Regions from separate parts of the Mesorhizobium sp. SEMIA396 genome, predicted to be linked through region 2. Evidence: predicted binding sites of a transcription regulator. Region 2 holds the regulator's gene; the other holds the start of a gene.

The links. The regulator HrcA, encoded in region 2, represses chaperone genes, less so after heat shock. The targets are predictions, from matches to a motif close to GTTAGCACTCNCNNNNNGNGAGTGCTAAC.
Positions count from the first base shown of each region.
Region 1: groES (co-chaperone GroES) is a predicted target of HrcA. The motif match lies at 2,525-2,553, and genes of this name have one in related genera.

Region 1 is NZ_JANIFC010000001.1:440,067-455,807, forward strand. It holds gene NP503_RS02150 (LacI family DNA-binding transcriptional regulator) at 1-732, opposite strand, end outside; gene NP503_RS02155 (hypothetical protein) at 1,418-1,621, shown strand; gene NP503_RS02160 (hypothetical protein) at 1,627-1,818, shown strand; gene NP503_RS02165 (DUF1488 domain-containing protein) at 1,847-2,113, opposite strand; gene NP503_RS02170 (hypothetical protein) at 2,110-2,358, opposite strand; gene groES (co-chaperone GroES) at 2,609-2,947, shown strand; gene groL (chaperonin GroEL) at 2,981-4,612, shown strand; gene NP503_RS02185 (GAF domain-containing protein) at 4,875-5,372, shown strand; gene NP503_RS02190 (YeiH family protein) at 5,386-6,414, opposite strand; gene NP503_RS02195 (ester cyclase) at 6,538-6,915, opposite strand; gene NP503_RS02200 (LysR family transcriptional regulator) at 7,067-7,960, opposite strand; gene NP503_RS02205 (cupin domain-containing protein) at 8,114-8,509, shown strand; gene NP503_RS02210 (carboxymuconolactone decarboxylase family protein) at 8,567-8,902, shown strand; gene NP503_RS02215 (aldo/keto reductase) at 8,908-9,897, shown strand; gene NP503_RS02220 (flavodoxin) at 10,043-10,516, shown strand; gene NP503_RS02225 (SDR family oxidoreductase) at 10,583-11,323, shown strand; gene NP503_RS02230 (GNAT family N-acetyltransferase) at 11,541-12,020, shown strand; gene NP503_RS02235 (ACT domain-containing protein) at 12,036-12,419, shown strand; gene NP503_RS02240 (aldehyde dehydrogenase family protein) at 12,581-14,014, shown strand; gene NP503_RS02245 (MbcA/ParS/Xre antitoxin family protein) at 14,385-14,807, shown strand; gene NP503_RS02250 (RES family NAD+ phosphorylase) at 14,801-15,499, shown strand; gene NP503_RS02255 (helix-turn-helix transcriptional regulator) at 15,565-15,741, shown strand, end outside.
Region 2 is NZ_JANIFC010000003.1:443,886-459,626, forward strand. It holds gene NP503_RS11590 (glucokinase) at 104-1,129, opposite strand; gene mepA (penicillin-insensitive murein endopeptidase) at 1,331-2,419, opposite strand; gene NP503_RS11600 (SDR family oxidoreductase) at 2,485-3,387, opposite strand; gene queG (tRNA epoxyqueuosine(34) reductase QueG) at 3,384-4,538, opposite strand; gene NP503_RS11610 (glutathione S-transferase family protein) at 4,519-5,211, opposite strand; gene NP503_RS11615 (undecaprenyl-diphosphate phosphatase) at 5,372-6,178, shown strand; gene NP503_RS11620 (YraN family protein) at 6,352-6,729, opposite strand; gene rsmI (16S rRNA (cytidine(1402)-2'-O)-methyltransferase) at 6,722-7,651, opposite strand; gene NP503_RS11630 (hypothetical protein) at 7,786-7,974, shown strand; gene NP503_RS11635 (EamA family transporter) at 8,048-8,485, opposite strand; gene hemW (radical SAM family heme chaperone HemW) at 8,885-10,048, opposite strand; gene rdgB (RdgB/HAM1 family non-canonical purine NTP pyrophosphatase) at 10,045-10,692, opposite strand; gene NP503_RS11650 (VOC family protein) at 10,692-11,102, opposite strand; gene rph (ribonuclease PH) at 11,286-12,002, opposite strand; gene hrcA (heat-inducible transcriptional repressor HrcA) at 12,201-13,283, shown strand; gene NP503_RS11665 (hypothetical protein) at 13,308-13,505, shown strand; gene NP503_RS11670 (sorbosone dehydrogenase family protein) at 13,604-14,953, shown strand; gene NP503_RS11675 (LysE family translocator) at 15,228-15,741, shown strand, end outside.

The sequences.
Region 1 (15,741 bases), on a different contig from region 2:
GCCGTCGAACAGTTGCGCAACCGCCTGGTGACCCCAGGCTTCCGACCAGGAGCCGAGCAGCGGCTCGCTGACCGTCAGGCCGTTTTCGACCAGCACGTCGCGGTAAGCCTGGACGCGCGCGTGCACCACGGCAAAGCTCGCCGGCCCGGTGACATGGGCGATGCGCTTGCGGCCCAGCCGGCAGAAATGCTCGACGGCCAGCCGGGCGCCGCCAACATCGTCCGAGACGAAGGCGACGGCGTCGGGATCTGGCTGCGTGAAGGCATAGATCACCGGGACGCGCAGATTGGAGAGGTCGACGGGCAGATGGCGATCGATGCGCTTGCCGGTGGCGATGATGCCGTCAACGCGCTTGTCGAGCATGGCGTCGACATGCATCTGGCCCAGCCGCGGATCCTCCTCGACATTGCACAGGAACACCGAGACGCCATTGTCGACCAGCGCGTCCGAAATGCCCGACATCAACGGCAGCGAGAAGCGGCCATAGGTATCGTTGGTGAGCAGGCCGACGGTGAAGCTGCGCCGCCGGAGCAGGCTTTGCGCCAGGCTGTTGGGCCGGAAACCGAGCCGCCGGGCGGTCTCGCGAATGCGTTCGCGCGTCTCGGCTGTCATCCGGCCCTGGCCATTGAGCGCCTTGGATGCGGTGGCGACACTGACTCCGGCCTGGGCGGCCACGTCACGCAAGGTGACTGGCTTGGAAAAGACTGGAACAGGCAGATCGTCCGATGGCATCGCGCCGAGATCCTTGGTTGGGAAAAGGTTTTCTCTTACCGAGCCGGATGAGGCCCGGCAGGTGGCCGAGCCCAACGACGATTGCTTGGGAAAACCTTTTCTCAGATGAAGCTAAGCCAGATCGAATCGCTGTTCAAGGGGAAAAGTTGGTTGGCCTCCGCTCCTCTCCTCCGAAATGCAACGCGGGGTAAAAGCAGCCTCGGAAGCGCGTAGGGGAGAAACGTCAATCGCAGTGCTGGAGGCCCTCGGTCGACACGGGGCGGGGCTGCCGCTTGGGCGTGAAGGATCGCAACTCTGCGCCGGAAGCGAGGCCCGGCAAGGTTGGCTGACGAACGCTCTGAAACTCGATGCCGAAAATTCTGAACAATCCCTCGGGATTAACCTTTCCGTAAATATTTGGCCGCTACTTCGACAGCCATGGCCTCGTGGCGGAGCGGCTACGCTGGAGACGGCAAATCTCTGAAGCCTCGGTTCGATCCCGAGGCGAGGCCTCCAAAATTTCGCGTCCCAATCTGCCCCGAGCGCAGTCAGTTCCCGCGAATAGATTGTGTGTTGCGAAGGCAGTACGGACCGGCCGTCAAAGCAGTCCTGTCTTGAATTTGGCATGCAGGCGCTCGCGAAAAGAGTGCTATGGAAGGGAGGCGAGCGTTGTTGCTTCGCTTTTTCCTGACATTCGAGGCCTTTCGTGCGTGAACCGTCGCTGCTGCCCGTTTTTGGAAAACTTGGCCTCAAGACCCCTGTCGCCTTGGCGGCGGCACCAATCTCGCCGGCAGGTGTGCCGCACCTGCGGAAGCTTCTGGCTGCGCATGGCGGCATGGTGCTGAAACTGTCGGTCGTCGCCTGGACGGTGCTGATCCTGGGCGCCGTGTTTTTCACGATGCGAGGCTGACCGGCATGGCCAACCGCTACACGGTGCGCATGGAGCTTCCCCAGAGTTGGAGCATCATCGATGTCTTCACCGGCCAGCCTGCGGTTGTCCGGCAAAAGGTGATGGTCGGGATGGGGCCGCGCGAGGCCGAGGACATGGTCGTGCAGATGAATGTCCGCGACGTTAAACGCCGCGAAAGGGCCGAGCGCAAGACCTGATCGCGGTCAGCGCCAACTCGCCGCCATTTCAGCCGAAATCGGCCGCCGTCAGCACATACATGCTCTTGCGGGTGCGGTCGTAGGCCTTCGACGCCACCTCGCGGATGGCGCTGCTCTCGGTGTCGAATGTCTGGAGATAACCGGCTTCATCGGCAGCAGTGCCCGGCCGCATCTTGGCCATGGCGTCGGCAGCGACGGAAAATGAGATCTGGAACATGCCGTCATGGCCGACGAAACGAATGCGCTGGCCCGCTTCGTCATAGCTGCGGCTGGGGTTGGGGAAGGTGAGGCTCATGTCTTGGCCTCCGTGGCTTTCTTGGTCGCCCGCTTCTTCTTCGGCGTAGGATTGAGGGCCTCGGCGACACGATCGGCCTCTTCCTTGGCCAGCCGAAGCTCCCTCAGCCTTGCCGTCTTGATCTCCCTGGCTCTTGCCTCGGACATATATTCGGCGGTCGCCTTGTTTTTCTCCGCTGTCTTCTTCTGCTTGTCGACAAAGCGGGCTTCAGCTTTTTCCATGATCGTCTGATTGCCTTCGGCCATCGAAGAAATCTCCCTTGTGCCTGAAATCGTGAAAGTGAACTTGTCCGATAAATAGGCACTCGATCGGCAAAATTCAATCTTTTGAATTATTTGACATTCTGCGGATATCACGAAACGGCCAGCTGAAATAATACTTTTGAATATTTAATTTGGCCCGCGAATAATTTTTGGCACTCCTATCTATCGAGTGCCAACGCGTCTATAGAGGAGGGGCGTGGCCGCCTGTGCCGGCCCCAGAAAGAAAGTTCCCATGAAATTTCGGCCACTCCACGACCGCGTCGTCATTCGTCGCGCCGAAGGCGATATCAAATCCAAGGGCGGGATCATCATCCCCGACACTGCCAAGGAAAAGCCGCAGGAGGGCGAAGTCATCGCCGTCGGCCCTGGCGCACGCGACGAAAACGGCACGCTTGTTCCGCTCGACGTCAAGGCCGGCGACTTCATCCTGTTCGGCAAATGGTCGGGCACCGAGGTCAAGATCGACGGCGAGGACCTTCTGATCATGAAGGAAGCCGACATCATGGGCGTTATCGACAAGAGCGAGACGGCCGCAACCGACAAGACCGTGGCCGCCAAGAAAGCTGCCTGACCTCATTTTCTCCGAACGAACTGGATAAAAATCATGTCTGCCAAGGAAATCAAATTCTCCACCGACGCGCGCGACCGCATGCTGCGCGGCGTCGAGATCCTCACCAATGCGGTGAAGGTCACGCTCGGCCCCAAGGGCCGCAACGTCATCATCGACAAGGCCTATGGCGCGCCGCGCATCACCAAGGACGGCGTCACCGTCGCCAAGGAAATCGAGCTTGCCGACAAGTTCGAGAACATGGGCGCCCAGATGGTGCGCGAAGTGGCCTCGAAGACCAACGACCTCGCCGGTGACGGCACCACCACCGCCACGGTGCTGGCCGCCTCGATCCTGCGCGAAGGCGCCAAGCTGGTCGCCGCCGGCATGAACCCCATGGATTTGAAGCGCGGCATCGACCAGGCGGTTTCCGCCGTGGTCAAGGAAATCCAGGCGCGCGCCAAGAAGGTCAAGTCGTCGGCCGAGATCGCACAGGTCGGCACCATCGCCGCCAATGGCGATGCCAGCGTCGGCGAGATGATCGCCAAGGCGATGGACAAGGTCGGCAATGACGGCGTCATCACCGTCGAGGAAGCCAAGACGGCCGAGACCGAACTCGACGTCGTCGAAGGCATGCAGTTCGACCGCGGTTATCTCTCGCCCTATTTCGTCACCAATGCCGACAAGATGCGCGTCGAGTTGGAAGAGCCCTACATCCTCATCCACGAGAAGAAGCTCGGCAATCTGCAGGCGATGCTGCCGATCCTTGAAGCGGTGGTGCAGAGCGGCAGGCCGCTGCTGATCATCTCCGAGGACGTCGAGGGCGAGGCTCTGGCGACGCTGGTCGTCAACAAGCTGCGCGGCGGCCTCAAGGTCGCGGCCGTCAAGGCGCCGGGCTTCGGCGATCGCCGCAAGGCAATGCTGGAAGACATCGCCGTGCTGACATCAGGCCAGATGATCTCGGAAGACCTCGGCATCAAGCTCGAAAACGTCACCATCGAGATGCTCGGCCGCGCCAAGCGTGTGCTGATCGAGAAGGACACCACCACGATCATCGACGGGGCCGGCACCAAGGCGACCATCCAGGCGCGCGTCGCCCAGATCAAGGGCCAGATCGAGGAGACGACCTCCGACTACGACAAGGAAAAGCTGCAGGAGCGGCTGGCCAAGCTCTCCGGCGGCGTAGCCGTCATCCGCGTCGGCGGCGTCACCGAGTCGGAAGTCAAGGAAAAGAAGGACCGCATCGACGATGCGCTGAACGCCACCCGCGCGGCGGTCGAGGAAGGCATCGTGCCCGGCGGCGGCGTGGCTCTGCTGCGTGCCCGCTCGGTGCTTGGCGGCCTGACCGGCGCCAATGCCGATGTCACGGCCGGTATCACGATCGTGCTGCGAGCGCTTGAAGCGCCGATCCGCCAGATCGCCGAGAATTCCGGCGTCGAGGGCTCCATCGTCGTCGGCAAGCTCACCGACAGCAAGGACCACAATCAGGGTTTTGACGCCCAGAACGAGGTCTATGTCGACATGATCAAGGCAGGCATCGTGGATCCGGCGAAAGTGGTGCGCACCGCACTGCAGGATGCCGGCTCGATCGCAGCCCTCCTGATCACCGCCGAAGCGATGATCACCGACATCCCGGCCAAGGATGCCGCGCCTGCGGGTGGCGGCGGTGGCGGCATGGGCGGCTACTAAAACCCAGGACTTGTTCGACCTGTTTGAGATGTGAATGGCGGCCCCCGATCGGGGCCGTCATGATTCTCAAGATGATCCATCGCAAAGTTTACGCATAGCTGCCTTGCCGACCGGCTCAGCGCCGGGAGGCAATCCTGATCTTGCGGCTTTCGGAGAGGACGCAATCCACGCTAGACTGTCCAGGCGGCCGTCTGGTTGCGGAGCTCGCCGGACTTTGGCAAGCGATCGGACGAACCGCCACCCCCTATACGGAGACACGTTCATGTTTGCGGCCAAGGCCATCGACACCTCAGACAAGGCCGCGTTCTACCGCGACCTCGCCACTCAGCTTAAGGCGCTGCTCGACGGCGAGCGCGATTCGATCGCCAACGCCGCCAACACCGCAGCACTCATCTTCCAGATGGTGCCGGACCTCAACTGGGCCGGGTTCTATTTCCTGCAATCGGACGAGGAAATGGTGCTCGGGCCGTTCCAGGGCAAGCCGGCCTGCGTGCGCATCGCCGTCGGCAAGGGCGTGTGCGGAACGGCGGTCGAACTCGGCACCTCTATGCTGATCAAGGACGTGCATGATTTTCCCGGCCACATCGCCTGCGATGCCGACTCGCGCTCGGAACTGGTGGTGCTGCTTGAGGACGATGAAGGCGTCTTCGGCGTGCTCGATCTCGACAGCCCGCTGCCCGGCCGCTTCGACAAGGCCGACCAGGCCGGCATCGAGACGCTGGCGGCGATCTATGCCGCGTCGAGTTCGTTCGAGGACTGAGGCCCGGTTTAGACTAGGTGAATTTCACCAGCATCAGGCTGAAGCAGCCGATGAACAGGAAGGCCGAGAAGGCGAGCGCCAGCGGGCGCAGGCCGCGCGAGCGCAGCTGCGAGATGTCGGCCTGCAGGCCCATGGCGGCCAGCCCCATGGTCAGCATGATGGTGGTGGCGAGCGCCATTGCCGACTTCACCTCGGCTGGCACCGGGACGAGGCTGTTCAGCGCCACGATGGCGACAAAGGCGGCGACGAACCACGGCATGGGCGGCCGCGCCGCCACCTCACTGCTGCTCCTGCGGCGCGCCATCAGGCCGAGCGCGACGACCATCGGCGCCAGCATGGCGACGCGGGTCAGCTTGGCGACGGTAGCGATCTCGCCGGACTGGGTGCCGTTCTGGAAGCCAGCGCCGATGACTTGCGCCACTTCATGGATCGAAGCACCGGCCCACAGGCCGAAAGCGTGCTGGTCGAGGCCGAGCATGGCGACGGTGCCGAACAAGGTGATCGAGGCGACGGCGTAGGTGACGTCCTCGTCGCGCGCATCGGTGACGATGTTGGTGGCGACGATGGCCGAGGCGCCGCAGATCGAGGTGCCGGCGGCGATCAGCTGCGCCAGCTTGGCGTCGACGCCGATCAGCCGACCGAGCGTAATGGTGAAAACGAAGGTGGCGCCAAGCGTGGCGGCGACAATGCCGACGCCGCCGGCGCCGATCGAGACGACTTGGCCGAGCGTCAGCTGGAAGCCGAGCAGAACAATGGCGAAGCGCAGCAGGCGCTTTTGCGAGAATGCGATGCCGGCCTTGGCGTGCACCGGTGTGCCCAGCACGTTGGAGTAGATCATGCCGGCGACGACGGCGAGGATCATCGGGCTGAACAGCGCGAAGCCCGAAACATTGCGGGCCGAGAAGGCGACGGCAGTAATCATCGTGACAAGGACGATGCCGGGGACGATGCCATTCCAGTTGAGGGATTTCCGCCCTCGTGTCAGATCGGCAGGAAAAGCGCTTTTCGGAATATCGTTCGCGAAGTGGGAAACGGAAGACAAAGCAATGCTCCAGACGGGTGTGCCGGAGGAATGCCATTCCTCAAATAATCTTTCCAACGAATTATTTTCGTCATAATGATCGATTTTTACGAACGATCGGCGTCATCTTCTGGCCGGCCTGAATTAAAGCTGCGCTTCGATGGCCGCCTTGTCGATCACCGACCAGACGTTCCTGATCCTGTCGTCGAGGAATTCATAGAAGACGTTCTCGCTGAAGGACACCTTCCTGCCGTTGATGGGCAGGCCGAAGAAGGTTCCCTTCGGCGTGCAGTTGAACTGGAGCCGGCTGGCTATGAACGGCGGTTCGGCGATCAGCAGCTGGATGTCGAAATAGAGGTCCGGGATTTCCCGAAAATCGCGCTCCAGCATTTCTTGGTAACCCGACAGCCCGACGCGGTCGCCATTGTAATGCACCTCGTCATGAACGAAGCGATTCAGCTTCTGCCAGTCCTGATTGTTGAGGCAGGCGATGTAGCCTCGATAAAGGTCGGTCACGGTCACGGCGATAGCTCCGGATTTCGTCAGATCTGCTCGATCCGGAAGATAGAACGACGGCGGGCACAGTCCAGATGGAGAGCCTGTTCCCGAATCGGGATGGGGCTCTATCTGCTCGTTTTGAGCATGATCTTTTTCGGAAACCCGGTTTCCTGTTCTAGCCTCGGTAGCGCAGCGCGTCGACCAGCAGCGAGAAGGCCGGCGTCGCTTGCCGGCGGCTGGGGTAATAGAGATGGTAGCCGGGGAAAGGCGCGCACCAGTCGGCGAGCACCCGCACCAGCCGGCCGTCGGCCAGATGGGCCGTTACCTGTTCCTCCGGCAGATAGGCAAGGCCGAGGCCGGCGAGCACCGCGTTCATGCGCAGCGCGGACGTATTGAACACCAACTGGCCCTCGACCCGCACTTTCAGCTCGCGCCCGGCCTTCTCGAACTCCCAGGCGTAGAGCCCGCCATAGGTCGGCAGCCGCAGATTGATGCAATTGTGGGTGGTCAGGTCCTGTGGCGTGCGCGGTTTCGGCCATTTGGCGAAATAGGCCGGCGATCCGACCACCGCCATGCGCATGTCGGGGCCGATGCGCACCGCGATCATGTCGCGCGCCACCTGTTCGCCCAGCCGCACGCCGGCGTCGAAGCGCTCGGCAACGATGTCGGTCAGGCTGTAGTCGACGATGATCTCGACTTTGATGTCAGGATAGTCGGGCAGGAATTTCGCCAGGGCAGGCCACAGGATCGCATCGGCGGCATGCTCACCGGCGGTGATGCGGATGGTGCCGGCGGGTTTTTCGCGCAAGGCGCTGAGTGCCGCGATCTCGGCTTCGATCTCATCGAGCCGCGGCCCCACGGTGCGAGCCAGCCGCTCGCCGGCCTCGGTGGGCGACACGCTGCGCGTGGTGCGGGTCAGGAGCCGCACGCCCAGCCGCTCCTCCAGCGCCCGCACCGTATGGCTGAGCGCCGATTGGGAAACCCCGAGCTTGGCCGCCGCCCTGGTGAAGCTTTCCTCGCGCGCGACGGCGAGGAATGCGGTTAGCTCATTCAGATTGTCTCGCGGCATTCATGAGCCCCTTTCATAAGATCATGCTGGATATAGCACCTAATCGGCACCAATCGCAGACCCTAGATAGGCGTCATCACACCGGGCGCCTCTACCGGCAGCCTCTGAAGACCGGCGGTCGTGTCACGCCTGTTGCCAGGAAGGGACAAAACCATGGACATCACGCGAAACGGCTCTCAAGCCTCGGCCAGGGGATCGGCCGATTATTTCACCGGCGCGGTGCGCATCGACGCGCCGTTCAAGGGCAGCGAGCCCGCCCGCGTCGGCGGCGCCACCGTGACTTTCGAGCCCGGTGCGCGCACCGCTTGGCACACGCATCCCCTTGGCCAGACGCTGATCGTCCTCTCGGGCGCCGGCCTGGTGCAGCGCGAGGGCGGCCCGATCGAACCGATCCTGCCCGGCGACATCGTCTGGTTCGCGCCCGGAGAGAAGCATTGGCATGGCGCCGCGCCGACCACCGCGATGAGCCACATCGCTGTCGCCGAAGCGCTCGACGGCAAGGTCGTCGACTGGCTGGAGCATGTCAGCGACGAACAATACGGGGTTTGACCAAGTATCGGCGCGTGGCGCCGAGTTCAACGCCCGAACTCTTCGAAGGAGACCACCATGACAGATGTTCCAAGGCTGAAAAGCCCATTCTCCGATATCGCTCCCGCGCTTGGCAGATACACCGACGAGGTGTTGTTCGGCAACGTTTGGGAGCGCCCCGGCCTGTCGCCGCGGGACCGCAGCCTTGTCACCGTCACCAGCCTGATTTCGGGCTACCGGATCAATGAAATGCCTTTTCACATGAAGCGCGCGCTCGACAATGGCGTCACCCGCGACGAACTCATCGAAACCATTACACATCTCGCCTTCTACGCCGGATGGCCAACGGCAGCCACGGCTCTGGGCATTGCCCGCAAGGTCTTCGAACAAGCCGACGCCGAGAAGAAGGGATAACGACAATGCAGAAGCGCACACTTGGAAACAGCGGTCTCGACGTTTCGGCCATCGGGCTCGGCTGCATGGGAATGAGCCAGTCATACGGGCAGCCGATGGAGACGGCGGATGCAGTCCACCTGATCAGGGCGGCGTTCGACCGTGGCATCACCTTCTTCGACACCGCGGAGGTCTATGGACCGTTCACGAACGAGGAGGTCGTCGGCGAGGCGCTGCAGCCGATCCGCGACCAGGTGGTGATCGCCACCAAATTCGGCATCGACATCGCCGGGACAGCCCGACACGATGGCATGGACAGCCGGCCGCAGCATATTCGTGACGTCGTCGAGGCCTCGCTCAGGCGGCTGAGGACCGACCACATAGACCTCCTATACCAGCACCGCGTCGATCCGGTCGTGCCGATCGAAGAGGTGGCGGGCGCTGTGAAGGACTTGATCAGCCAAGGCAAGGTGAAGCATTTCGGTCTCTCCGAGGCGGGCGTACGCACGATCCGGCGCGCGCATGCGGTACAGCCGGTCGCCGCGGTCCAGAGCGAATATTCGCTCTGGTGGCGTGAACCGGAAGAGGCGATCCTGCCGGTGCTTGAAGAACTGGGGATCGGCTTCGTGCCCTTCAGCCCGCTGGGCAAGGGGTTCCTCACCGGCGCCATCGATGCCAGCACGACGTTCGACAGCAGCGACTTCCGCAACACCGTGCCGCGTTTTGCGGAAGACGCCCGCAAGGCGAACCAGGCGCTGGTCGACGCGATCGGCGTGATCGCTGCCGAGAAGAAGGCGACATCAGCACAGGTCGCTCTCGCCTGGCTGCTGGCGCAGAAGCCCTGGATCGTTCCGATCCCCGGCACCACCAAGCTCAATCGCCTCGAAGAGAACATCGCGTCGGCCACCATCGCGCTGACGGCGGACGATCTTGCCAACATCGAGAATGCGGTCTCGGCGATCGCGGTGAAGGGAGCGCGCTATTCTCCGCAACAGGAAGCAAGGATCGATCGTTAGCCACCTGGGAGAGCGTGATGAGCCAACCAGTCTCAAGACGAGGTGCGCTGATGACCATGCTTGCACTGCCTCTGGGCGCCGGATTGAGTCCCGGATCGAGCCGCCCGCCAGTGCGTCGAGCGCGCGGCGAACGGGCGGCGCCAAAGTGCTGGTGGCCTACTACACCCGCACCGGCAACACGCGGGTCATCGCGCGCCAGATCAGCAGGACTCTGCGAGCGGATATTTTCGAGATCGCGACCGTCGATCCCTACCCGGAAGACTACAAGCAGCAGGTTGCGGTGGCGGAGCAGCAGCGGGAGTCCGGTTTCGAACCGGCGCTGGCCGCCACGGTGCCTGATATCGGAACCTACGAGACGGTGTTCCTCGGATTTCCGATCTGGGGCATGACCGCGCCTTCGGTGATCCGCTCCTTCCTGTCGAAACACGATCTGTCCGGCAAGACCTTGGTGCCGTTCATCACCCATGGCGGCTACGGAACAGGGCAGAGCCTGAAAGTCCTCGCAGATCATGCACCAGGGGCACGGCTCATCAAGGGTTTTTCCAAGCAGTGCGACCAGGAACGCCAGACGCTTGACGAGGTCACCGGCTGGCTCGGCCGGGTCGAATTGCCCCGCTGAGCCGCCAACGCGAACGCCCAGGCTGCCGTGGGCAGCGAAGCCAAAGATCAGAAAAGGAAAAGAATCATGGCCGAGAACATCAGGGACAAAGTCGTCGTCATCACTGGCGCCAGCAGCGGGCTGGGCGAAGCCGCCGCACGGCTTCTGGCCAGGGAGGGTGCGAAACTGGTCCTGGGGGCGCGCCGCCTTGACCGGTTGCAGGCGCTGGCCGGCGCGCTTTCACTTGGCGAGGGCGCCATCCTTCAGACCGACGTTACCGATGTCGGCCAGGTCCGGCATCTGGTCGACCATGCGGTCGAGACGCACGGCCGCGTCGACGTCATGATCAACAATGCCGGCCTGATGCCGCATTCCCCGCTGGAGCGCGGCAAGGTCGAGGACTGGGACCGCATGATCGACGTCAACATCAAGGGCGTGCTCTACGGCATTGCCGCGGCACTGCCGCACATGAAGACGCAGAAAAGCGGCCACATCATCAACGTGTCGTCGGTCGCCGGCCACAAGGTCGGGCCGGGCGGAGCGGTCTATGCCGCGACCAAGCACGCGGTGCGCATCATCTCGGAAGGTCTGCGCCAGGAAGTGAAACCCTACAACGTCCGCACCACCATCATCTCGCCCGGTGCCGTGGCGACCGAACTGCCCGGCAGCGTCACCGAGGCCGATGTCGCCGAGGGCGTACGCGCACTCTACGACCGGGTGGCCATTCCGGCCGATTCCTTCGCCAGGACGGTGGTGTTCGCCATGAGCCAGCCCGACGAGGTCGACATCAACGAAATCCTGTTCAGACCGACGGCGCAGGAATACTGAAGCCGTTGTAGGTGTCTTGACGCGCCGCGCTTCCTGTTCCAGCTTGGCGCCATGTTCTTCCTCGCGCCCACCAACACCAAGCGACGTCGCCCCTGCACAATGCGGAGCGGCAGACTGATTGCGCGACGACAAAGATCGGCAGGATAGACCCGGTTCGTTCGTTTCCAGCCCCGCCCGCGACACCGCCGGCGGGGTTTTTCATGTCTGGAGCACTTTGATGACCAACAATTCTTCCATCCGGCTTCGGCCGGCCGTGCCTGCTGACGCCGCCGCGATCCGGGATATCGTTCGTGCCGCCTATGTCAAATGGGTGCCGGTGATCGGCCGCGAGCCGCTGCCGATGCGCACCGACTACGACAAGGCCGTTGCCGAGCATCCGTTCGATCTCGCCGTCGAGGATGATCGGATCGTCGGGATGATCGAAACCGTGCTGGCTGACGGTCACCTGTGGATCGAGAATGTCTGTGTGGCACCGGATGCGCAGGGCAGGGGGATCGGCCGGCTGTTGCTGGAACTGGCCGAGCGCAAGGCGGTCGAAGCGGGCCGCCTCGAGCTTCGCCTGCTGACCAATGGCGCCTTCGAGGCGAATGTGTCGCTGTACAAAAGGTATGGCTATGTCATCGATAGGGAAGAGCCTTTCATGAACGGTATGACGGTCCACATGAGCAAGAAGCTGGCGGGATCACCGGCGATCTGAGGGAGGGGTTCGACAATGGCCATCTGCGTCAGGCTCAAACAACTCCCAGGGTTTCACGCGGTTGCCCGGCTGGCGGCGGGGGAGACCATCCCCGGTTGGGCGGACGGGCCAGGCTTCGTCAGCATCACAAGGACTGACGACGAGCTTTCGATCGTTTGCCTGCAGGATCGTGTGCCGGATAGTGTCAGGCAGGACGGTGACTGGGTGGCCTTCAAGCTCCAGGGGCCGTTTGCCTTCGACGAAACCGGTATCGTGTTGTCGGTCATCAGGCCGTTGTCGGAAAACGGGCTGGGCATCTTCGTGGTGTCCACTTTCGATGGCGACCATCTGTTGGTGAAAGCGACGGATCAGGCTGCGGCGAGGCGATTTCTGGTCGAGGCCGGGCATATCTTGCTGTAGTCCATCCTCACCAAGCCGGTTGCTGACCCGAACGCTCTGGCTCAATCACTGCCGCACTGGCTCAACCACTTCGGGGGTTGCGTTTGACAGCGGCGTTTGTGCATCGTTATCTCCAGCCAGATATGACGGCCCGGCGCGACGATGCGGTCAAGGAGAAAACCATGTCACACAATCTGCAGTTCTATATCGATGGCGCGTGGGTCGATCCTGTTGTGCCCAACGCTTTCGATGTCATCGATCCCTCGAATGAGGACGCCTTTGCGCAGATTTCGCTCGGCTCCAAGGCCGATGTCGACAAAGCGGTGGCCGCCGCCAAGCGCGCCTTCAACAGCTTTGGTTTCACCGAGGTTGGCGAGCGGCTCGACCTGTTGAACCGCATCATCGCGGTCTACAAGAAGCGCAGTGGCGATCTTGCCGTCGCTGTGTCACGCGAGATGGGCGCGCCGCGCCAGATGGCGTTGGACAGCCAGGTCGGCATCGGTCTTGCGCATCTGCAGAAGATGGCCGACGTGCTGAAGACTTTCGAATTCCGCCACGTCAAGGGCAACCATCTGGTGGTCAAGGAGCCGATCGGCGTCGTCGGGCTGATCACGCCGTGGAACTGGCCGCTCAACCAGATCACCTGCAAGGTCGGCCCGGCGCTTGCCGCCGGCTGCACGATGGTGCTGAAGCCCTCCGAGATCGCGCCGCTCGACGCCATCATCTTCGCCGAAATCCTCGACGAGGCCGGCGTGCCGAAGGGTGTCTTCAACCTCGTCAATGGCGACGGACCGGGCGTCGGCCAGGCGCTGTCCAGCCACCCCGACATCGACATGATGTCGTTCACCGGTTCAACCCGTGCCGGCATCCTGGTGGCCAAGGCCGCCGCCGACACGGTCAAGCGCGTGCATCAGGAGCTTGGCGGCAAGTCGGCCAACATCCTGTTCGGGGATGTCGACCTCGCAAGCGCCGTCAGCAAGGGCGTCGCCGGCTGCTTCAGCAACAGCGGCCAGTCCTGCAACGCGCCGACGCGCATGTTCGTGCCGCGCGACCGCCATGACGAGGCGGCCGGCTATGCCAAGGCCGCGGCGGAAAAGTTCACCGTCGGCCCCGCCGACGCTGCCGGCACCAAGCTTGGCCCGGTCGTCAGCCAGATCCAGTTCGACAAGATCCAGGACCTGATCCAGGCCGGCATCGATGAAGGTGCGACGCTGGTCGCCGGCGGCCCCGGCCGTCCGGCCGAACTCAACCGCGGCTATTACGTCAGGCCGACGGTGTTCGCCGACGTCACCCACGACATGCGCATCGCGCGCGAGGAGATCTTTGGGCCGGTGCTGGCGATCATGCCCTACGACAGCGTCGACGAGGTGGTCGAGACCGCCAACGACACCGTCTATGGCCTCGCCTCCTACATCCAGGCCAAGGACATGAAGAAGGCGCGCGAAGTGGCGGCGCGCATGCGCACCGGCAATGTCTACATCAACTATCCCCAGTGGGACGCCGGCCTGCCGTTCGGCGGCTACAAGCAGTCGGGCAATGGCCGCGAATATGCCGAATACGGGCTCGAGGATTTTTTGGAGATCAAGGGCATCGCGGGGTATGAGGCGGCGGAGTAAAATTGGTCAGGGCGCGCCACGATATGTGGCGCGCTGTCCGTCCGGTATCGCCGAGGTCAGCGCCGGCCCTCATTGCCCTGCCGGGCATTTCTCCCCGTATAGTGACGGGGAGAAAGACGCCGTCATGGACGGTTTCGCCAATCTCCAATGTTGCAGAATAGGCGCCAGCGATGCGGCCAGCTACCTTCTCCCCGTCACTATCCGGGGAGAAGGTGCCGGCAGGCGGATGAGGGGCGGCGCCGACTTTGGCGATTGGTGGCCTTCACAAGACGGAAGCCGTCATTGGCCTGAAAGCGATGGCCCTGCCTTGCTGATCTCCTTGCCAATTGGCAAATTCATGCTATATATCTGCCAATAGCGAGGCAACAAAATGCAGCTTCAGTCCATTGTCACGACACCGGCCACGGTTGGCAGCGTCATATCGGATGACGAGGCCGGCGCGCTGGCGCGCACCACGGTTAATCTGTTCAAGGCCTGGAACCTCACTGACCTGGAGGCCTGCATCCTGCTCGGCGGCATGTCGGCCCGGACCTGGGCGCGTTGGAAGACTGGGGCGAAAGAAGGCGGCGTCGGCAGGATCGACCGCGACCTGCGCACCCGCATGGCGCATCTGATGGGCATCCATAAGGGCCTGCGCTATCTGTTCACGGAGCCGGCACGCGGCTACGCCTGGATCCGCAAGCCCAATGCCACCTTCGGCGGCCAGTCGGCCCTCGACCTGATGCTGCGCGGCGAAATCTCCGATCTCTCGGCGATGCGCGAATGGCTCGATGCGGAGCGTGGCGCATGGTGAGTGGACTTGCGGTCAGGCGCCGCGTTGACTGGCCCCAGACCTTCCGCATCATCCGCTCCATCCATCCGCCCATCGACCTGTTCGAGGACATTGCCGACCCGCGCGACTGGGAGGCGCTGGCCTCGGTCGAGGCGAAGACCAACCCGCGCATAAGGTTCGAGATCGGCGACCTCGGCAAGGTGTCGGCCGCAAGGCGGGTTTCCGGCCCCGGCGCCAGCTTCGTGATGGCGCCCTTCGTGCACTGCTCGACGCTGAGGCCAGGCCGCTTCTCGGATGGCAGCTACGGCATCTACTATGCCGGCGACAGTGAGGACGTCGCTCTGGCCGAAACCATCCACCATCATCAGAAATTCATGCGCGCCACCAACGAGGGGCCGGGCTGGACGGCGGATTTCCGCGTGCTGATCGGCAGCGTCGACCGCGACCTCGATGACGTCAACGCCGTGCCCGGCGTGCTCGACCCGGACGACTATTCCGCCTCGCAGGCGGAAGGGCGGGCGCTGCGGGCAGGAGGCAGCGACGGACTGGTGTGGAACAGCGTGCGCATGCCGGGCGGCGGCTGCATCGGCATCTTCTGGCCCGATGTCATTACCATTCCAGTGCAGGGTCGCCACTACAGCTACCATTGGGACGGCGCCCGCGTGGACTTCGTGCGCCAGCACGATACGGGAAAGGTGCTTGCCGTCACATGATGGCGGCGGACACGCTTTACAGATCGCTGGGAAGCCGATATCCATAAATCCAAGGATTCGGATATATGGATAAGAAAAGCACTTTGAACGCGCTGGCCGCACTTGGCCAGGAGACGCGGCTGGATGTCTTCCGGCTGCTCGTGCGTGCCGGTCCGGAAGGCATTCCGGCGGGCGAGATCGCCACGAGGCTGGACACGGTCCAGAACACCATGTCGGCGCATCTGAAGGTGCTCGCCCATGCC
Region 2 (15,741 bases):
ACCGGGGCTGCAAATTCGGCACCCCTCTTAACGCCCTGCGGCCTGATTGCCTATGCCCGCACCTGATTAACTTCGTCGCGGGGCGCGAGCGCTTCGCTGGCTTTCAGGCCTGCCAGCGCCGGCCCTCCGTCTGGACACCGAACAGCAAGGGGTTCCTGGCATAGGCGGCAAGGCCCAGAAGTGCGGCCAGCGGGTGGGTGATGACGTAGACCGGCATGGTGCGCATCATCGCGCTGTGCGGCGCCTTGTCCTCGAAAGCGGCGCGGAAATTGCCGGCTTTCAGCGCCGGCACGATCTTCTGCGCGATGCCACCGGTGAGGAACACGCCGCCGCGGCTCATGAACACCAGAGCAAGGTCGCCTGCGGTGCGCCCAAGGCAGGTGACGAAAATCTCCAGCGCTTCCACTGCAACCGGATCGGTTTTCGCAAGTGCCGCGGCAGTGATCTCGGCCGGCGTGGTGAAGGGCGACGGCTTGCCGTCCGCCTTGGCCACCGCCCTGTAGACATTGACCAGACCGCGTCCGCACAGGATCTGCTCGCCCGAAACGCGGCCTTCGAGCTTCTCGATATGCGGAAAAACCTCGAAATCGCGCGGTGTGCGCGGGCCGATGTCCATATGGCCGCCCTCGCCGGGCACCGGTATCCAATGGTGCAGCGCATGGACCAGCCCGGCGACGCCGAGCCCGGTTCCGGGGCCGAGCACGACGCGCCCGGCATTGGGCTCCGGCGTGCCGCCGCCGATCTTTTCCATGTGCTCCTCGCCGAGCGCAACGACGGCCAGCGCCTGCGCCTCGAAATCGTTGAGCACGACGATGTCGCTCAGGCCGAGGCTGGCGAACATTTTCCTCGGCTTGACGATCCAGGGGCAGTTGGTCAGCTCGATCTCGTCGCCGTCGACCGGGCCAGCCACCGCCAGCACCGCCGATTTGGGACGCACCGACGAGCGGTCGAGCACGGCCGCCTGGATCGCCTCGTCGATGGTGTTGTAGTTCGCCGTCTGGACGATGGTCGGCTCGCCTGCCTCGGAATTGGCGTCGAGCACGATCGAAAAGCGCGCATTGGTGCCGCCGATGTCGCCGATCAGGATCGGAAACCGCAGCAAAGTGTCGTCGTCGCCTGTGCGTGGCATGCTCTCGTCCGTCTCCGGCGCCCCCGACGGCATCTGGCCGTTCTTCCGTTGACTAGCGCATGGGTTTGAAAAGGGAAACGGTTTTCGATCCCGGCGGCGCGCTGAGGCCGGCTCTGCGGCCAAACCGCCACGGTTTCGCAAAAATGAGGCGCTGAACCGATTGAGCCTGCCTATAAGGCTGTAAGCTATAAGCCGTGATCGTCAGTTTCCAGGCGGCCGCGGTCGCGGCAGCGGCACGCCGATCTCGGGCGTCGCCGTGAAGGCGTTCACCGTGCTTGGCAAGCCGGCGGCGGCCGGGGTGGCGGGCAATGACGGCGTTTCGGGTTCGGGCGCGGCGGCCGCGACCGGCACGCCGCCGCCATGGTAGGTCGCCGCCTCGGCCGAGTCCGGCCCCGGCGCGTCGAGCACCGCGCGGCATTCGCCCGGCAGGTTCGCCATCGTCATCAGGTCGCGGGCCTTGGGCGCATCCGGGTTCTTGTTGGGGCGCCAGGGCTCCTGCGTGAACCACCAGGCCAGCGGCTTGCCGCAACCGTCATCGTCCGGCGTCGCCTCCTGCGCCTTGCAGCCGGGCGATCCGGGCTGACAGCCGATGCGCATGTGGAAATGATAGTCGTGGCCCCAGAACGGCCTGACCTTGCGCAGCCAGAAGCGGTCGCCCTTGACGGTGTCGCAGAGCTTTTTCTTGATGCCCGGATTGACCAGGATGCGCTCGACCTGGCCGTAGCTCGCCGCCCGCTTCAGAAGCCTTGTGTGCGCTGGCGTCCACAGCGCGTCCTTCACCAGATGGGTCTTCTCATCGACCATCAAGGTGGCGCTCATCGATTCGCGCTGCGCCATCGACAGCGGGCGGCTGGGCATCGGCGTCAGCCAGATGTCGGCGTCGAGCCCGATCTGGTGCGAGGCATGTCCTGTCAGCATCGGGCCGCCGCGCGGCTGCGAAATGTCGCCGATCAGCAGGCCTGGCCAACCATCGGCCGCTGCGTCGCGCGACAATTTCTCGACTACCGCGATCATCGCCGGATGGCCCCAGCGGCGGTTGCGCGACGGCCGCATCACCTGCCAGGTCGGACCGTCCAAGGGAATGGCGACGCCGCCGGCAAAACAGCCCTTGGAATAGAAGCCAATCGACCGCGCCGCGGTCGCGGCCGGCAGTTTCTTGGCGCCGAACAGGTCTTTTGCCCGCTCCTCGGCGGTCGCCGGCTGAACGGCTGAGCCAAGCACGGCAAGCAGGCCGAGCGCAGCGGCCAACAGGGGCGTTTTGCCTAGAGATAGCCTCATCGCTGTCTTCATGAACCCGGTTCTCCACCGCAATCCCAAGGCCGAATCATAGCACGCCGCGCCCGCGGCTTCGATCGTCAGCGCTTCATCGGGCTGCGCGCTTCGCCGTCACGCCAATCGCCGCTTGCCCACATATGATCGAAGGCGGCGCGGTAGTCTGGAAACCGCAGGGAATAACCCGCCGCCTTGATCGCCGCGTTGGCGACACGCTTGTTCTCGCCATAGAAGGACCGCGCCATGGGCGAAAGTTGGGCGGCGTCGAAGGGAATTTCGGGCGGCGGTTCGATACCCATTAGCGAAGCGGCATAGGCGACGACATCCTGCGGCGGCGCCGGCAGGTCGTCGGTGACGTTGAAGATGCCGCCTGTATTGCCTTCGATGAGCTGCCACAGGGCGCCGGCAATGTCGTCGCAATGGATGCGGTTGAACACCTGGTCCGGCTTGACCAGCCGCCTTGCAGTGCCGTTTTCCAGATTGACCAGCGCGTTGCGGCCGGGGCCGTAAATGCCGGACAGGCGCAGGATCGCCCCCGGTCGGCCGATCTCGCGGCCCAGCTCCAGCCAGTCTCGTTCGGCGGCCACCCGCATCACCGAGCGCTTCGACACCGGCCGGCATTCCGCCGTTTCATCGACCCATGCGCCGTCATAATTGCCGTAGACGCCGACGGTGGAGAGATAGCCGATCCATTCAAGCACCGGCATTTGAGTGAGGATTCCCGCGCGGGCGGCATTCAGCACAGGATCGCCGGCCTCTTCCGGGGCGACCGAAATCAGCAGATGCGTTGTTTTTCCCAATGCATCGCCGATTTCGCCGGTCATCGCGCCGTCGAACAGAAGCGGCGCGACACCGGCCTGCCGTAGCGTCTCGAATTTTTCCGGCGAGCGTGTCGTGCCGAAGATCGTCGCGGCGCCTTTGTTAGCCCGAGCAAAAGCCCCGCCGGAATAGCCGGCGCCGAAGATGAATATCTGCTTTTCGCTCATGCATTCGCCCTGGTTGGCCGCGCCAGACGCCATTCGTCGCGCACGGCTTCGTCGCTTTCGGTTTTCAGGCCGATGGCTGCCCGTTCTGAATATTCGGCATCGGGCACCAGCCGCGCCAGCGCCCATATTGCCGCGCCCCGGACCAGCGGCGAGGCATCGTCCAGCAAGGCGCGCACAGTGTCGGCAAGAGAGGCATCGCCGGAATTGCCGGCGGCGATCAGCACGTTGCGGATGAACCGGTCGCGGCCGATGCGTTTTATCGGCGAACCGGAGAAGAAAGCGCGGAAGGCCGCGTCATCGAGACCCAAAAGGTCGGCGAGCGGCGGCTCGCGCAAATCATCGCGCGCGACGAGTTTTGCTTCGGAAGCTGCCCGGGCGAATTTGTTCCACGGGCAGGCGGCAAGACAATCGTCGCAGCCATAGATGCGGTTGCCGATCTTTTCGCGGAATTCGTGCGGAATCGGCCCCTTGTTCTCGATGGTGAGATAGGAGATGCAGCGCCGCGCATCGAGCCGGTAGGGCGCCGGAAAGGCATCGGTCGGGCACGCGTCGAGGCAGGCGCGGCAGGAGCCGCAATGGTCGATCTCGGCGCGGTCGGGCACGAGTTCGGCGGTGGTGAAGATGGTGCCGAGGAACAGCCAGGAGCCGTGCTCGCGGCTGACCAGATTGGTGTGCTTGCCTTGCCAGCCGAGCCCGGCGGCCTCGGCCAGCGGCTTTTCCATCACCGGCGCAGTGTCGACGAATACCTTCACATCACCCCCGGCGCGCGCCACGATCTTGCCGGCGATCTCCTTCAGCCGCCCCTTCATCACATCGTGATAGTCGCGGTTTTGCGCATAGACCGAGATCGCGCCGGAGTCGCGCTTGGCCAGCACCCCGCGCGGATCATGGTCGGGGCCATAGTTCATCGCCAGCACGATGATCGAGCGCACCTGCGGCCAGAGGGCTGTTGGTTCACTGCGGCGTTGAAGCGTCTCGGCGATCCAGTCCATCGACCCATGAAAGCCATCGGCGACGAATTCGGCCAGGCGCGCCGGCGCCAGCGGGATCGCATCGGGGGAGGTGACGGCAACGGCATCGAAGCCGGCGCGCTGCGCCTCCGCGTCGATCAGCGCGCGCAGTTTTGCGGCGTCAGAAGTCGAGGTCCGCATAATGCGACACCGGTGACAGGCCGCGCACCCGGTCGGTCAAAAGCGGCCGGAAGGAGGGCCGCGACTTGACCCGCGTGTACCATTCGCGTGCAGCGCTGTGCTCGCGCCAGTCGATCTCGCCGAGATAGTCGAGCACCGACAGCGTCGCCGCGGCCGCGAGATCGGCATAGGTGACCCTCGAACCGGCCAGCCAATGGCGGGTGCCGGCCAGCCAGTTGGTGTATTTCATGTGCTGGCGGATGTTGGCGCGCGCGGCACGGATCGCGCCCGAATCGGGCGAGCCGCCGCCAGCCGTTTCCGGCATGACCGGCTTGAGCACGCGCTCGCGCACCAGATGGCGGGTGACTTCACTTTCGGCCTTGTTGAGATACCAGTCGATGAGCCGGCGGATTTCGGCGCGCTGCATCGGGTCCTCGGCGAACAGCCGCTTGTCGCGCTTCAGCACGCCGCGCGTTTCATCGAGATATTCCGAAATCACCGTCGCGCCGACGATCGGCACGTCGCCTTCGGCCAGCAGGATCGGCAGCGTTCCGGCCGGGTTCAGCGCCAGGAACTCCTTGCGCCGGGTCCACGGCTTTTCCTCGATCAAAGCCAGCTCCTCGCCATACTCGCCGAATGCGAGGCGGACGAAGCGACAGGTGGCGAACATGGGATGGTGGAAAAGCGTCAGCATGGTTCCGCGATGATAAAGCGCACTGGCGAATCGCAGGGCGCACCGGTAAGTCTTGGCCGCCCGGTTAGCGGGCCGTCAGGGTGTTGCGACCTATAGGGGGACTTCAACGCCATGACAAGCAAGCCCTTCTGTCAGCCGTCACGCCAATGCCGAGGTAGCCATGGAAAGCCAGACCATCGTCGAAGCCCTGCTGCTCGGCCTGCTGGAGGGGTTGACCGAGTTCATCCCGGTGTCGTCGACCGGCCATATTCTGCTTGCCGGTCATTTCCTCGGCTTCCATTCGACCGGCAAGGCCTTCGAGATCCTGATCCAGCTCGGCGCCATCCTGGCGATCCTCAGCGTCTATTTCCGCCGCCTGTGGAAGATGCTGCTCGAACTGCCGCATGACCGGCTGACGCGGCATTTCGCCATCGGCATCCTGATCGCCTTCCTGCCGGCGGCGATCATCGGCGCGCTGGCGCATGATTTCATCAAGACGGTGCTGTTCGAATCGCCGAGGCTGATCTGCATCATGCTGATCATCGGCGGCGTCGTGCTGCTGGCGGTGGACCGCATGAACCTCAAGCCGGTCTACCGCGATGTCGAGCGCTTCCCGACCCGGCTTTACCTGCAGATCGGGCTTTTCCAGTGCCTGTCGCTCATTCCCGGTACATCGCGTTCGGGCTCGACCATCGTCGGCGCCCTGCTTTTGGGCGTCGATAAGCGCGCTGCCGCTGAATTTTCCTTCTTCCTTGCGATCCCGACCATGGTCGGCGCCTTTGCCTTCGACCTGTTCAAGAACCGCAACGTGCTGAGCAGTGCCGACCTGCCGATCATCGCCGTCGGCTTCGTCGCCGCCTTCGTCACGGCGCTCATCGTCGTACGCTTCCTGCTCGATTATGTCTCGCGCAAAGGCTACGCGCTGTTCGGCTGGTGGCGGCTGGTGGTCGGCGGTGTCGGGTTGATGGCGCTGATGATCTGGGGGTGAGGAGTGGTCCGCGAAGCGGACGGAAAGCCAATTGCTTGGCTTTCCGAACGACGAACGGTGAAGGCCCGGTTCGCCTTCGGGCGGATCAAAAGGTCCGGTGGACCTTTTGAAGGGACTGAACGCCCGAAGGGCAGGGAGCCAGCGAAGGGCGAGCAACGCCCGTAAGTGGCCCCTCAACTCCTCCCGTAAAACGCGTTCTCGACATGCACCGGCCAGCGCCAGGGCAGCACCGCGACCATGTCGAAGCGCATCGACAGCCTGCCGTAGTCCGCTTGGCGCGACAGCCAGATGTCGGCCGCGCCTTCTATTCGACGTTCCGATTCGTGACCGATCGCCTCCATGGCTTCCATCAGCGTGCGGCGCGCCTTGACCTCGACGAACAGCACCAGATCGCCGCGCCGCGCGATCAGGTCGATCTCGCCGAAGCGTGTGCGGTGGCGGCGCGCAAGGATTCTGTAGCCCTTCATCATCAGTGCTGCCGCCGCCAGCCATTCACCGCGATGGCCGCGCCGATAGGCCTTTTGGCGGCTGACGCTTGGGCGCTCAGCCACTGTCGCTTTCTCCAGAAGTCTCCCTAAGGTCAAGCAGCCGCCGATAGAGGGCCTGTTTCTGGCCGCCGGTCATCTTCGCGGCTTCCGCGGCCGCCTTGGAGGCCGGCATTTCGACGGCAAGCGACAGAAGCAGACGGTCGATGTCTTCAGGCTCGTCGACCCTGGCCTCGGCCGGACCGACGCAGACGACGATTTCGCCCTTCGGCGTATCGGCCGCAGCATAGTGGTCGACCAGCGCCTGCAGCGTGCCGGTTCGCATCTCTTCGAAGGTCTTGGTCAATTCCCTGCCGATAGCGGCCTTGCGCTCGCCGCCGAGCGCTTCGACCATGGCAGCCAGGGAGTCAGCCAGCCGGCGCGGCGATTCAAAGAAAATCAATGTCGCCGGCACGGCCTTCAGTGCTTCCAGCCGTGTCAGCCGCTGCCCTGATTTGACCGGCAGGAAGCCGGCGAACAGGAAGGCATCGGAGGGCAGGCCGGATGCCGTCAGCGCCGCCAGCGGCGCTGACGGGCCGGGGATAGGCACGACGCGAATGCCGTGGTCGAGCGCCTCGCCGACCAGCCGGTAGCCGGGATCGGATACCAGCGGCGTGCCGGCATCGGAGATCAGCGCCACGCTCTGCCCGGCCTGAAGTGCCGATATCAGCTTCGGCCCGGCCTCGCCGGCATTGTGTTCATGATAGGCCGTGGTGCGGCGGCGAATGCCGTAGCGGTCGAGCAGCACGCGCGACACCCGCGTGTCTTCGCAGGCGACGATGTCGGCAGCGGCCAGCGTCTCCAGCGCGCGCAGCGTGATGTCGGCGAGATTGCCGATCGGCGTCGCCACCAGATAGAGCGCCGGCTCCAATGGCCGTGCCGCGATCTCGGTCTGCCCGACCACATAGCTGCGCTTGCTCGTCTCTGCGGTCACCGATGACTTCTCCATTCAGCCCTGTTTGGCACGGCTGACGCGGGCTTGCAAAAGCTGACGCCGATGTAAGGAATTCGCCTTTCCTTTGCCACAGTGGGGAACCAAACCGGCGTTGGCAGATTAGCCCCCTGATTCCGGAGGAGGACAGGATGGACAGCCTGAAGATACAGGACGCTTTCGAGCCCTACTATGCCGGCCGCAAGCGCGGTGCCGCGCCCAGGGACAAGCGCCTATCTGCCAAGACCGAGCACAGCCTGGCCAAAGAGCGAGCCGTGAGCGCTTTGCCGACCAACGTCAGGCTTTCCGACAACAAACCCGATAGCACGACGGAGCACTGACCGGACGATGCCCAATCGCTTCGATATCTTCATCACCCGTCTTGAAACAAAGAATGCCCGCAACGGCGCGCAACTAGCCTCGATAGGCGACCAGCACCGCGCCCGCCGCGATAAGAGCGACGCCAAGCCAATTCGCTCCGGACAACCGCTCGCCGAGAAAGGCCGCGCCAAACACCGCCACAAGCACGACGCTTAGCTTGTCGATCGGCGCCACCTGCGCCGCATTGCCGATCTTCAGGGCGCGAAAGTAGCAGAGCCATGACGCGCCGGTCGCCAGACCGGACAGGCCTAGGAAAGCCCAAGTCTTTGCCGAGATCGTGGCCGGCGACTGGAACTGGCCGCTGGCAAGCAGGATGGCACCGAGCACGATCAGGATGATGACCGTGCGGATGAAGGTGGCGAAATCGGAATTGATGTTCTCGATGCCAACCTTGGCGAAGATCGCCGTCAGGGCAGCGAACGCAGCTGAGAGCAATGCCCAGAATTGCCAGGAGGATACGGTCAGGTTCATGCCGGTGGCCTTTGCGGATGAGGTCTCAACCGAGATACCGTGAAACGCGTGCCTTCAGAAGTGTAATCCTAAGCTTCGGAGATTGGACGAGGCTTCCCCACCTTCGTCATCCACGGGCGGAGCAGGAGCGAAGCGACGTCGCGAAGACCCGAGGATCCATTCCGTGACTTCTGAATTTCGCTACGGTGCAGAATTTGGAAAGCTGGCGTGGAGAAGATGCGCCGGCAACGAAATCTATTGTTTGAACGGGACAAGTGGCAGAGCAGGCATGCCCATTCTGGACCGTGACGCCCCGCAGCAGCCGTCGCGGCATGGATCCTCGGGTCTGCGCGCCGCTTCGCGTCGTTCCGCCCGTGGATGACGAGGCGGGAGGAGCTTGGCGCAGGCAAAGCTACCTGCCTACCGCGCCAGATCGGCGACCACGGCGTCGAGCACGATCATGCCGGCGGCCGTGGCGCGCAGGCGCGAATTGCCGATCGGCGCCACCAGCCCCTCTCCCTGCAGCATCGACAGCCGTGCTGACGACAGGCCGCGTCCGGAGAACGTTTCGTAGCGGGAGAGGTCGATGCCTTCGGCGAGCCGCAGGCCCATCAGCAGGAATTCGTCGGCCTCTTCCGAACGCGTCAGGATTTCGCCGCCGGTGACGCCATGGCCCTTGGCTTCGACCAGATTGGCCCAGGTTTCCGGCATCCGCTCGGCGATCGTCACCGTGCGGCGGCCATTCTCGACGAAGCGGCCATGCGCGCCCGGCCCGACGCCGACATATTCGCCATAGCGCCAATAGGTGAGGTTGTGCCGGCTCTCGGCACCCGGCCTTGCGTGATTGGAAATCTCGTAAGCCGGCAAACCATGCGCCGATGTAATCTCCTGCGTCAGCGCATAGAGGTCGGCGGCGTGGTCATTGTCGGGAATGATGAATTTTTTCGCCGCATGCAGCGCGTGGAACGGCGTGCCCTCCTCGATGGTCAGCTGGTAGAGTGACAGATGGTCGGCGGCATGGCCGATCGCCTGTTCCAGCTCCGATGCCCAAGCCTCCGGCGTCTGGCCGGGCCGGGCATAGATGAGGTCGAAGGACAGCCTCGGGAATATTTCCCGCGCGAGGCCGATGGCGTGCAGGGCCTCTTCGACATTGTGCAACCGGCCGAGGAAGCGCAAATCCTTGTCATTCAGCGCCTGCACGCCGAGCGACACGCGGTTGACGCCGGCTGCCCGGTAGCCGCGAAAGCGTTCGGCCTCGACCGAGGACGGATTGGCCTCCAGCGTCACCTCGATGCCGTCAGGCACAGTCCAGTTCTTCGCCACGGCGTCAAGAACCCTGGCCACGGTTTCCGGCTTCATCAGCGACGGCGTGCCGCCGCCGAGAAAAACGCTGGTCACCTCGCGCGGCCCGGTGCGTTCGCGCATCGTCGCCAGCTCGGCCTCGAAGGCACTGGCGAAGCGGTCCTGATCGACCGGCTGGTGGCGGACATGGCTGTTGAAGTCGCAATAGGGGCACTTGGCCGCGCAGAACGGCCAATGAACATAGACGCCGAAGCCGGGCGTCCGGTCGAGCAGGATGCTCATGCCGAGCCCAATCTCGCTTTAGCGAACTTCTGGAAAGCGCGAGCGCGGTGCGACAGCGCCGTCGGCTGGCCGGGCCTCCAGCCGTGCTTTTCCTCGGCGCTCATTTCGCCGAAGGTCTTTTCGAAGCCGTCGGGGAGGAAGACCGGGTCGTAACCGAAGCCGAGTTCGCCGCGCGGTGGCCAGACCAGCGTGCCTTCGGCCTCACCGCGATAATATTCGGCCTCGCCGTCGGGAAACGCCAGACAGATGACGGCAACGAAGCGTCCCTTGCGCTGTTGCGGCAAGGCCGCGCCGACCTCCTGCAACGCCACTTCGGTGCGCTGCATGGCCATGCCGAAATCTCTGCTGCCATCCGGGGTTTCGGCCCAGTTGGCGGTGTAGACGCCGGGCGCGCCATCAAGCGCGTCGACGCACAGGCCGGAATCGTCCGACAGCGCCGGCAGGCCGGTCGCCTTGGCGGCGGCGAGCGCCTTGATGTAGGCGTTCTCCTCGAAGGTGGTGCCGGTCTCGTCCGGCTCCGGCAGGCCATACTCCTTGGCCGACTTCGCTTCGAAGCCGAACGGCCCCATCAGGTCGGCGAATTCGCGCAGCTTGCCTTCATTGTGGCTGGCGACGACGATCTTCTTGCCATCAAGAGAATGCATCAAAGGCCCCAGATTCGTGGCTCGGCGAATTCGATCGAATTGCCCGAGGGGTCGCGTATATAGATCGAACGGCCGCCCTGCGGCCACTCGAATTCGCTTTCGATGGCGATCTTCTTCGCCGCGAGATGGGCTTTCCAGCCGGCGATTTCATCGCCGGTCGCCGTAAAGCACAGATGACCTTGGCCGACCGCGCCATGCGGCGGCACCGGCAGCCTGGCGTCAGGCGCCGGCGGCACTTTCGTCGCCTCGGCGTTGAAGACGAGCAGCACGCCCGGCCCGCAGCGGAAGAAGAGGTGGCGGCCGTCGACCTTGCCGAGGAGATTGAGGCCGAGGATGTCGGTGTAGAAGGTTTCCGCTGCGGGAAGATCGGTGACGTAGAGAGCGGATTCAAGGATGGCCGAGGGCGTCACGAGGCGCCCCCCTCTGGCCTGCCGGCCATCTCCCCCTCAAGGGGGGAGATCGGATGCCATTTCGGTATTCGCCAATCTCCGGCGTTGCAGGGTGCGCGACAACGCAGAAGTCGCCAATCTCCCCACTTGAGGGGGAGATGGCCGGCAGGCCAGAGGGGGGCGCTCAAACTCGACATCGAAAAACTAAGCCACCGCCATCTGCTGCAGACTCACCAACCTCTGGATGCCTTTCTTGGCCAGGCCCATCAAGTCCGCGAACTGCTCCTCGGAGAAAGGCTCGCCCTCGGCGGTGCCCTGGATCTCGACGATGCCACCCTTGCCGGTCATGACGAAATTGGCGTCGGTGCCGGCCGAAGAATCCTCGATATAGTCGAGGTCGATGACCGGCTGGCCGTCATGGATGCCGCAGGAGATCGCCGCGACATGGTCCTTCAGCACCTTGGCGACGCTGGCCATCTGGCGCGCTTCCATCCAGCGCAGGCAGTCATACAGCGCCACCCAGCCGCCGGTGATCGATGCGGTGCGGGTGCCACCATCGGCCTGGATGACGTCGCAGTCGACGGTGATCTGCTGCTCGCCCAGCGCCTGCAGGTCGACCACGGCGCGCAGGGAGCGGCCGATCAGCCGCTGGATTTCGAGCGTGCGGCCGCCCTGCTTGCCGGCCGAAGCCTCGCGGCGCATGCGCTCGCCGGTCGAGCGCGGCAGCATGCCGTATTCCGCCGTCACCCAGCCCTTGCCGGAATTGCGCATCCAGCCCGGCACTTTTTCCTCGAGGCTGGCCGTGCACAGGACATGAGTGTCGCCGAACTTCACCAGGCATGAGCCTTCGGCATGCTTGGAGACGCCGCGCTCGAAGGAGATGGCACGCATTTCGTCGAATTGGCGTTTGGAAGGGCGCATTCAGGCTGCTTTCTTGTCATTTTTCGGAATCTTGGCCGGCTTGTAACCGCATGGGACGCGTGGCGCAAAGGAAAATGGCCCGACGATCTGACTCAGACACCGGGTGATCTCACAAAGACACCGGGTGATCTCACACAGACACCGGGTTGCGCGGGTGCAGTGTAAGTCTATATCCTTGGGCCGGAGGTTTTTGGCCGTATGACCAAGGCAGTCGATCCCGCTTCGCAGTCGCCCGCGCTCCAGTCGCTCGACATGCGTTCGCGCGACATCTTCCGGCGCATCGTCGATTCCTACCTCAGGGACGGCGAACCCGTGGGCTCGCGCAGCCTGTCGCGCATCCTGCCGTCTTCGCTGTCGCCGGCCACCATCCGCAACGTCATGAGCGACCTCGAGCATCTCGGCCTGATCTACGCGCCGCACATTTCGGCCGGCCGGCTGCCGACGCAGGCCGGCCTGCGTTTCTTCGTCGATGCCTTCATGGAGCTTGGCGATCTTTCCGACGAGGAGCGCCGCGCCATCGAGGCACAGGTTCGGGCGTCCGGCTCGGGCGCGACGCTGGAACACATGCTGACCGAGGCCAGCCAGATGCTGTCGGGCATGTCGCGCGGCGCCGGCCTGGTGCTGGCCGCCAAGAACGAGGTGGCGCTGAAGCACATCGAATTCATCCAGCTCGAACCGACCAAGGCGCTGGCAGTGCTGGTGTCGCAGAATGGCGACGTCGAAAATCGCGTCGTCGAGCTGCCCGCCGGCATCACCGTCTCGCAACTGCACGAGGCCTCGAATTTCCTTAACGCCCATATACGCGGCCGCACGCTGGCCGAGGCGCGGATCGAGATCGCCCGCATCAAGGAAGAAACCAGGGCCGCGCTCGACACGCTGTCGCAGGACCTAGTCGAGAAGGGGCTGGCGGTGTGGGCCGGCGCCGATAGCGGCCTGCCGGCACGGCTCATCGTGCGCGGGCGCGCCAATCTGCTCGAAAACGTCACCGCCCAGGCCGACATCGAACTGCTGCGGCATCTGTTCGAGGACATGGAGACGCAGGACGGGCTTATCCAGCTGCTTGACCTCGCCGAGCAGGGCTCGGGCGTGCGCATCTTCATCGGCTCGGAAAACAAGCTGTTTTCGCTGTCGGGCTCGTCGCTGGTGGTGGCGCCTTATCGCGACAAGGATGCCCGCGTCGTCGGCGCGCTCGGCGTCATCGGCCCGACCCGGCTGAACTACGCGCGCATCGTCCCAATGGTCGACTATACGGCGCAGCTGATTTCACGCATGCTGCGCTGAGCTGATCCAACCGAGGAGACGATGATGGCGCTCGAAGAATTCAAGGCCCGGATCAGCCTCCTGCTGGAGGAGATGGTCAACCAGCCGGAAGACCAGCACGAGATCCAGGAGCAGTTGCGCGAAAAACTGCAGGAAATGCGCGCCATGGGCCTGCCGCTGCCGGCCGATCTCGTCGAGTTGGAAAAACGCCTCGACGACGATTTTTACGCCGCCGGGACCTGAACCGGGGAACCGGAAGCTTCCTCCACCTCATCATGTGCCGTGGAACGATCGACGAAACCGGTCGTTCCTGTTTTCACGCCCAAACATTGGAGGACCGAATGATGCGTTTTGCCGGCTCCGCACTTTCCGCCGCACTGTTTCTCTCGACCGCTTCATTCGCCCAGCAGGCGGACGAGCCGGTGCTGAAAGGCGCGGACGCCTTCGGTGACTGGCGAGCCGACAAGCCGGGCACACGCCGCCTGATCGAACCGGATGATCTGCCTAAGCCCTATGCCAACAGATCGACCTCTAACAGCGCCGGCGTTGCGGACATGCCGGCAGACGCGAAGCTGCAACTGCCGCCGGGATTCTCGGCCGAGCTGGTTGCATCCGGCATCGACAATCCACGCGTCGTGCGCGTCGCGCCGAACGGCGACCTGTTCGTCGCCGACAGCAAAGCCAACCAGGTCCGCATCTATCGCCTCGCCGAAGGCGGTGCGAGCCCTGTGCAGGACGGCATCTTTGCCGGCAGTCTCAAACGGCCCTATGGCATTGCCTTCTATCCGCCGGGCGCTGACCCGCAATGGGTCTATGTCGCCAATAGCGACAGCATCGTGCGCTTTGCCTACCGCAATGGCGACCTGAAGGCCTCCGGCGATCCGGAAACCATCGTCGGCAACATCCCGGCCAATCATCACTGGACCCGCGACATCGCCTTCTCGCCTGATGGCAAGACGCTTTATCTGTCGGTCGGCTCGGGATCGAATGTCGCCGAGCGCATGGGCAAGGAACCGAAGGGCGGCCTCGACGCCTGGGCGAAGTCGCAGCCGTTGGGTGCAGCCTGGGGTTCCGAAGACGGCCGCGCCGGCGTGCTGGCCTTCGATCCCGATGGCAAGAACGGCCGCATCTTTGCCACCGGCCTGCGCAACTGCTCGGGTATGACCGTGCAGCCGGCGACCGGCGCGCTGTGGTGCGTCGTCAACGAACGCGATGCGCTTGGCGACAATGTGCCGCCCGAATACGCGACCGTGGTCAAGGAGGGCGCCTTCTATGGCTGGCCCTGGTACTATATCGGCGACAATGAGGATCCGCGCCACAAGGGTGAGCGCCCCGATCTTGCCGGCAAAACGACCGTTCCCGATGTGCTGATGCAGGCGCATTCGGCTCCGCTCAACATCGCCTTCTACGAAGGGAAGAGCTTTCCGGCCGAATACAAGGGCGATGCTTTCGTCGCTCTGCACGGTTCATGGAACCGCGGCAACCGGACCGGCTATAAGGTGGTGCGATTGCTGTTCAAGGACGGCAAGCCGACCGGCGAATATGAGGATTTCATCACCGGCTTCGTCTCCAACGGCGAGGTCTGGGGCCGGCCGGTCGGTGTGGCGGTGACCATGGATGGCGCGCTGATCGTCACCGAGGACGGCAACGGTACCATCTGGCGTGTCACCCATGGCGACGGTCGCTCCTGATCTGCTTGGGTAGCGCAGGCCCCCTCACCCGGATTGCCAACCGAATTGCGAAGAGCAATTCGGGACAATCCGACCTCTCCCCGGCGGGTAGAGGAGGTAGGCGGGCCCGTGCTCGTCTCTTCTCCCCAGTGGGGAGAAGGTGGCCGCGAAGCGGCCGGATGAGGGGGCTTCGTGAGGCGAGGCCCCCGATATCTGGTGCAATAGAATCCGACCCCAGGGAATTCAATCTTAGCCGGTCCCATGCGACAAGGCATTCTGATCTGAGACGAATGCCATGACCCTTACCGGATTCCTCGCCTACAGCGCCGCCCTCGGCATCGCAGCCGCGATCCCTGGTCCCGGCATCACCGCGCTGGTCGCGCGTGCGCTCGGCTCCGGCTTCCGCTCGTCGCTGGCGATGTCCTTTGGCCTGATGGTGGGCGACATCACCTATCTGACCGCCGTGGTGCTTGGCCTCGCCTTCGTCGCACAGAGTTTCGGCATGGTTTTCCTGGCCATCAAATGGCTCGGCGTCGCCTATCTCGCCTTCCTCGGCTGGCGCTTCTGGAACAGCGGCATCACGCCCGAGACCGTCGAGGCCCGAACGGGCAGCGCGGGATTGCTGTCGAGCTTTGCCGCCGGCCTGACTGTCACGCTCGGCAATCCGAAGACGATGATCTTCTATCTCGCCATCACGCCGACCATCGTCGACCTGAAAACCATCACGCTGGCAGACTATGGTATCCTCGTCGCGCTGACCGTTGTCGTGCTGTTGGTGGTGCTGGTGCCGTATCTTGCGCTGGCTGCCA